3 regions of the Sphingomonas sp. NPDC079357 genome follow, and region 2 is predicted to be linked to each of the others. Evidence: riboswitches for the same ligand, from Rfam matches in the RefSeq annotation. Region 2 holds a riboswitch; each other region holds the start of a gene.
The links. Region 2 has a riboswitch for cobalamin ahead of ACI2JO_RS15550 (ABC transporter substrate-binding protein). Riboswitches for the same ligand answer to the same signal wherever they lie in the genome.
Positions count from the first base shown of each region.

Region 1: it holds a riboswitch for cobalamin, as region 2 does, so the genes downstream of both, ACI2JO_RS05625 (TonB-dependent receptor plug domain-containing protein) here and ACI2JO_RS15550 (ABC transporter substrate-binding protein) in region 2, are expected to answer to the same signal.
Region 3: it holds a riboswitch for cobalamin, as region 2 does, so the genes downstream of both, ACI2JO_RS16330 (putative oxygenase MesX) here and ACI2JO_RS15550 (ABC transporter substrate-binding protein) in region 2, are expected to answer to the same signal.

Region 1 is NZ_JBJDOM010000001.1:1,199,149-1,201,407, reverse strand. Features, by position in the region: gene ACI2JO_RS05625 (TonB-dependent receptor plug domain-containing protein) at 1-1,082, opposite strand, end outside; cobalamin riboswitch at 1,246-1,433, opposite strand; gene msrB (peptide-methionine (R)-S-oxide reductase MsrB) at 1,548-1,997, shown strand; gene ACI2JO_RS05615 (hypothetical protein) at 2,052-2,259, shown strand, end outside.
Region 2 is NZ_JBJDOM010000005.1:174,163-176,421, forward strand. Features, by position in the region: gene ACI2JO_RS15540 (Flp family type IVb pilin) at 47-247, opposite strand; gene ACI2JO_RS15545 ((deoxy)nucleoside triphosphate pyrophosphohydrolase) at 292-678, shown strand; cobalamin riboswitch at 678-857, shown strand; gene ACI2JO_RS15550 (ABC transporter substrate-binding protein) at 937-1,770, shown strand; gene ACI2JO_RS15555 (FecCD family ABC transporter permease) at 1,767-2,259, shown strand, end outside.
Region 3 is NZ_JBJDOM010000006.1:125,761-128,019, reverse strand. Features, by position in the region: gene ACI2JO_RS16335 (threonine aldolase family protein) at 1-474, opposite strand, end outside; cobalamin riboswitch at 696-919, shown strand; gene ACI2JO_RS16330 (putative oxygenase MesX) at 1,041-2,027, shown strand; gene ACI2JO_RS16325 (methionine synthase) at 2,056-2,259, shown strand, end outside.

The DNA of each region.
Region 1 (2,259 bases), on a different contig from region 2:
GCCGGGGTGCCGAGCGCATAGGGTGGGGAGAAGTCGGAGGAAGCGGTGCTGAAGCGGCTGACCTCGTTCTCGACTCCGAACACCGCGTCGACGCCCTTGGTGACCGCGAGCGTACCCTGATATTCGAGGCGATGGTTGCGGCCGAGCGCGGCGAAGGTCTGCGTCTGCTGCACCTGATCAGGATTGTAATTGTCGCGATCGGTGTCGGTGTAGCCATAACCGAAGCGGTTGCGCAGCCGCGCGTCGAACAGGTCGATGTTGAGGCCGGCATAGCCGACGAACTCGCGGGTCAGGCCATATTCGGGGGTGTCGCCGCTGAAGCCGTCGAAGTCGTTGCGGCCGTTGGCATAGGAACCGCGCAGGTCGGCGCTGATGCCGGGCGCGATCGTCAGAACGGCGCGCGCCTGCACATTCTGGTTGCGGTAGCCGTCGCGCTCGGTGCCCGCCGCCAGCGCGGAGATGCCGTCGGTGGTGAAGGTCTGCGCGCCGACGCGCCACGCGAGCGGGCCAGTGGTGCCGCCGAGCGCGGCGCGCGCGCTGACCGTCTCGCGCGAGCCGCCCTCGAGGTCGATGCTGCCTTCGAGCGTGGCGGTCGGCAGCGGGGTGACGATGTTGACGACGCCGCCGATCGCCTGGCTGCCCCACAGGATCGACTGCGGCCCGCGCAACACCTCGATCCGCGACGCATCGCCGATCAGCAGGTTGGCGAAATTGTAGCCGCCGCCGGGCGAGGACGGATCGTTGATCTTGACCCCGTCGATGACGACGACGGTCTGGTCGGCCTCCGCGCCGCGGATGCGCAGCGAGGTGCTGGTGCCATAGCCGCCGTTGCGCGACAGCGAGACGCCGGGCGTGCGCAGCAGCAGGTCGGCGACCGACAGATCCTGCGCGCGGTCGATCGCGTTCTTGTCGAGCACGGTGACCGAGGCGGCGACGCGATCGGCCTCGACCGGGGCGCGGTTGGCGGCGACGACGATGTCGGCGCCGGTATCGGTCGCGGCAGCGTCGGGACGCGGCGCTTCCTGCGCGAACGCCGCCGTCGAGCAGAGGAGCAGCGGGAGGGCGGCGAGACGATGGAACATTGTTGATAACCCCTTGTGACGACGTGAAGCCGGGGGCGTGTCGCCGCGCGCGAGCGAACCCGCGGCGTCGACCGCCCACGGCGGTGATTATCGTCACGCTGGGTTCGTCCGCCGGGTTTGCCCCGTGCGGCCTTCCCGTCCGTTCGGCGCACCCTGGCCGAGCGAAGGACGATCACGAACAGGCAGGTCTCCTGGCTCACGGGTCGTCGCCGATGCGCGCCGCCTTCTCAGCCCGGTGGGGCCAATGGCGTGTGGCGCGCGGGCTCGCCGCTTACAGTTGCAGGGGCAGCCGGGGTTTACCCGTTCCCTTTTGATCCCCGGTCAAGGGGAACCTGTCGCGGCGCGCGCCCTAGCCGGGGGCGCAGCGCGGGTCAATCGCGGCGCCGTTGCGGCGGCGAGGCGCAGACCCCATCTCCCGCGCAGCCCGGCCCCGCCGCCCAGCCGGCCGACATCAAGGACAAGCATATGACCGATTACACGAAGACCGACGAGGCGCTGGCCAAGCTGACGCCCGAGCAATTCTATGTGACGCAGCAGAGCGGGACCGAGCGGCCCGGCACGGGAGAGTATCTCGGCAACAAGCGCGCGGGCATCTATGTCGATATCGTCTCGGGCGAGCCGCTGTTCGCCTCCGCCGACAAGTACGAGTCGCATTGCGGCTGGCCCAGTTTTACGCGCCCGATCGACGCCGCGCGCGTCACCGAGCTGCACGACGCCACGCATGGCATGGTCCGCACCGAGGTGCGCTCGGCGGGCGCGGACAGCCACCTTGGCCATGTGTTCGAGGATGGACCGCGCGATCGCGGAGGTTTGCGTTACTGCATCAACTCCGCCGCGCTGCGCTTCGTGCCGCGTGAGGAGATGGAAGCGCAGGGCTATGGCGCGTATCTCGATCAGGTCGAGGATGTCGGCTGACTTGACCTGATCGACGCGTGGCGCTTTGACGCCGCGCTTTCGACGAGGGGCGGCATGAACGATTGGGAGGAACGCGCGGCGCGCCGCGCCGGGGAGCGCGAACGGCGCGCGCAGGAACGGGTCGCCAGCGCGCTCGCGCGTACCGAGCAGCGCGCCGTCGATCGCGAGGCGGCGTCGCGGCTCCGCGAGGAGGCGCGCACCGCCCGCCGCGTCGAGGAGGAACAGCGCCGCGCCACGCTGGTCGAGGAACGCGAGGCGCGCC
Region 2 (2,259 bases):
CCTATGATTTTGTTCAGCAACCTGGGACAGCGCAGATCCTCGCGCGCTAACGCACCATCGTCAGATTGCTGTTGATCGACGCGAACAGCCCGGTCACCGGATGGCCGATCGCGGACATGCCGCCGATCGCGGCGAGCGCGATCAGCGCGACGATCAGCCCGTATTCAACCACCGTTGCGCCGCGCGACTGTCGGGCGAGCGACCGAAGCAAGTCGGACCGGGAGCGGCGGGCGGCTGGACGTGGCATGGGCGGCAGGATAGCCGCGGCAGGTTAAGGAAGGATCGAAAGCGATGCTGGTGGTCGCCGCGGCGTTGGTGGATGCGGACGGGCGCTGTCTGATGCAGCAACGTCCGCGCGACAAACGCCATGGCGGGCTGTGGGAATTCCCCGGCGGCAAGGTGGAGCCCGGCGAGCATCCCGCCGCTGCGCTGGTTCGGGAGCTGGACGAGGAGCTGGCGATCGGGGTGGCAGTCGACGCGCTGATGCCGCTCGGCTTTGCCACCGACATGCCGGTGACGATGCTGCTGTATCACTGCGTCGCGTGGCGTGGCGAACCGCGGGCGCTGGCGGCGGAGGCGCTGTGCTGGGAGCGCCCGCCGGTGCTGGCACGGCTGCCGATGCCGCCGGTCGACGTGCCGCTGCTGGCGGCGCTTGCCCGCGCCCTGGCGGACGGCTAGGCCCGGCGATGCGATCAGGTGAGGGAATCCGGTAGGCAACGATCCGGAGCTGCCCCCGCAACTGTGACCGGCGAGCCGCTCGCCCCCCGTGTGCCACTGGATCGCGTGCGTTCCGGGAAGGCCGGGCGAACGGCGACGACCCGGGAGCCAGGAGACCTGCCCGATCGCGGTTGTCCTTCGCGCGGACGGGGTGTGCCGGGCGATCGGGAATTTTCCCGCGCGACGACGAACGGGTCGGGTCGGCGTGGGGATGACGGATTGAGCGACAGATATTCTCGAATTGTGCGCGTGGCGGCGGTCGCCTTGGCCGTGCCGGCGCTGACCGGTGCGGCACCGGCGCGAGCCCCGCGCGTCGTGTCGATTAACCCCTGTCTAGACGCGATGCTGATGCAGGTCGCCGATCCGGCGCAGATCGCGGCGGTCAGCCACTATTCGCACGATCCGCGCGCCACCTCGGTGCCGATCGCCTGGGCGCGGCGCTTTCCGGCGACCTCGGGGACGGCGGAGGAAGTGGTGGCGTTGCGTCCCGATCTGGTCGTGGCGAGCGGGCATGTCGCGCCTGCCACGGTCGCGGCGCTGACGCGGATGCATATCAGGCTGCGGCAATTCGCGCTGCCCGACTCGATCGCGGAGAGCGCACAGCAGGTGCGTGATCTTGCGGACGCGATCGGGCATCCCGCGCGGGGAGCGGCGCTGGCCGGGCGGATCACCGCGGCCGCACATCCCGCCGCCGTGCGCCCGGTGCCGGCGGTCATCTTCGGGCCGGGCGGGCTGGTGCCGGGGGCAGGGACGCTGCCCGACGAAATGCTGCGGCTGGCCGGGTTTCGCAACGCGAGCGCGGGCTATGGGCTGAAGCGCTGGGACGTTTTGCCGCTGGAATATCTGCTCGCTGATCCGCCGCGCGTCGTGCTGTCGGTCGCCGCCGCGCAAGGGGCGGGGGAGCGGATGGAGCGGCATCGCGCATTGCGGCGGCTGGGAACGCGCGTGACGATCGCGCCGTTCGCCGGGCGGCTGATGAATTGCGGCGGGCCGACGATCGTCGATGCGATAGCGCGGTTGCGGGCCGTGCGCGCGCAGGTGGCGGCACGATGACGCGCGCGACGATGCTGCTGGCAGTGGGCGTGCTGCTCGTCGCCATGCTGTCGGTGGCGGCGGGCAAGGTGTGGGTGCCGCTCGACGGCTGGACCGCCGCCGATCCGCGCTCGATCATCATCGTCGAGCTGCGACTGCCGCGCACGATCCTTGCGCTGGCGGTCGGCGCGGCGCTGGGCATGTCGGGGGCGACGATGCAGGGCTATCTGCGCAACCCGCTCGCCGATCCGGGGCTGTTCGGCGTGTCGTCCGGGGCGGCGTTCGGGGCGGTGTGCTCGCTGTATTTCGGTTACGCGGCGCAGACGTGGCTGTTGCCTGGTTTCGCGTTGACCGGCGCCGCGGTCACGATGGGGGCGCTTGCGCTGATCGCGGGGCGGTCGGGCAGCCTGATCCTGTTCACGCTCGCGGGGATGATTCTGACCAGTATCACCGGCTCGCTGACCGCGCTGGCGCTCAGCCTCGCGCCGACGCCCTTCGCCGCGTCGGAGA
Region 3 (2,259 bases), on a different contig from region 2:
CAGCGCGCCGAGCGCCGCCACCTCGGCGGGCGTGTAGACGCGGCCATATTCAGTGGCGTTGGTGATCGACAGCGCGTGCGGGCGCTGTTGGTGGACGTCATAGCGCTGGCGATCAAGCACCGCCGCGGCGGTGATGGGGGTCAGCTTGGCGCCGGCGCCCTCGGCCAGCAGCAGCTTGGCGCCATGCGTGTAGAATTCGGGTGCGCCGCATTCGTCATTCTGGATATGCGCCTCGCGGTGGCAGACCACCGACCCGTGCGGCGGGCACAAGGCGGCGAGCGCGAGGCAATTGGCGGCGGTGCCGCTCGGCACCCACAACACGCGCACGGCGGTTTCGAACAGCGCCGAGAAACGTTCGTCGAGCGCCTTCGACCAGCGATCGCCGTCATAGGCAGTGTCGAGCATGTCGGCCGCGGCGATTGCGCCCAGCACGGCAGGGTGAACCGGGGCGGCGTTGTCGGAAAAGAAGCGCATGATCCGTGCCTTCGGACAGGCATGCGGGCGGGTCAATATGCTTGCGGCGGGGACGACGCCGCGCAGTGGGTCGGGCGACCCGCTGGCGGGGCGGACCAGTGTCGTCGGATCGCGGAAATGGACCGTCACCCGGTCGCTCCAAAAGCCTGGCCGGGCGGGTTGCTGGATATCAAGACATAAGGATATCTTTATATCACTGTTGACAGCGTGTCGCCGATCGTGTCCAACCCGTTCGTCGAGGTTCCTCATCCCAGGCGTGGCGATGGGGCTAAGACGGGAAGCCGGTGATGCCTTTCGGGGCAGAGTCCGGCGCTGCCCCCGCAACTGTAAGCGGCGAGCGGCGGCTCCAATTCGTGTCACTGGGCGCCCGCGAGGCGCCCGGGAAGGCCGGAGCCACCGTGTTGACCCGTGAGCCAGGAGACCTGCCTCCGACGCTATAACGTTCCTCGGACGGGGGTTCCTCCGGCGGATCGCGCTCGACGCATGGCGCGTGGCGTATCGCCGCCCACGCCGGATCACGCCTGGCGCGCTCTTCCGTGATCCCTGCCCGTACAAGCAGGTGAGTCATGACGAATAGCGGCTTCACGTTCACGATCAGCAGCATCGCCTTCGACGAGGATTATCGTCCCGCCGACAATACCCGCATCACTACCAATTTCGCGAACCTGGCGCGCGGCGCGTGTCGTCAGGACAATCTGCGCAAGACGCTCGCGATGATCGATCATCGATTTAATTCATTGATGCATTGGGATAATCCGGCTGGAGACCGATATAAGGTCGAGTTGCGGATCATCTCGGCCGCGCTGCAAATCGCGGACGGTGGTGCCGATGATGCCTTTCCGCTGATCGAGATTCTGCACACCGCGGTGGTCGATCGGCGCAGGGGCACCCGCACCGACGGCATGGTCGGCAACAACTTCTCGTCGTATATCCGCGATTACGACTTCAGCGTCGTGTTGCCGGAGCATTCACGAAGCAACGGCCATGGTCGCCCGCCTGAAGAATTCGGTGATCTGCACGGCAACCTTTTCAAACGCTTTTTGACCTCGGCCGCCTATCGCGACAATTTTACCAAGCCGCCGGTGATCTGCCTGAGCGTGTCGAGCAAGCAGGCTTATCAGCGCACTGCGAATGTCCATCCGATCCTCGGCGTCGAATATCGCACCGCCGATATCTCCCCGACCGACGGCTATTTCGCAAAAATGGGAATGAGCGCGCGATATTTCATGCCGCCGCACGGCGTCGCGCCACTGGCCTTCTATCACATCGGTGATCTGGTCGGCGATTATACCGATCTGGAACTCGCCAGCACGATCAGCACGATGGAGACGTTCCAGAAAATCTATCGGCCCGAGATCTACAATGCCAATTCAGTCGCCGCCGAACAATACCGGCCGAGCCTGACCTATCAGGATTATTCGCTCACGCGCATCGTCTATGATCGCGAGGAACGCAGTCGGCTGGCGGTCGAGCAGGGCCGATTTGCCGAAGAGCAATTCATCAAGCCGCATGGCGCAGCACTTGCGCGCTGGTCCGCGAGCGGCGCGCTTTAATCCCGACGATTGCGAGAAGGTACTGACCATGACGACATTATTGCCGACGACGACCGCAGGCAGCCTGCCGAAGCCGGGATGGCTGGCACAGCCCGAAACGCTGTGGTCGCCGTGGAAGCTGGAGGGGGCGGAACTGGCGAGCGGCAAGCGTGACGCGCTGCGGCTGGCGGTCGACGATCAGCGGCAGGCCGGGATCACGATCGTCGGCGACGGCGAGCAGACCCGCCAGCAT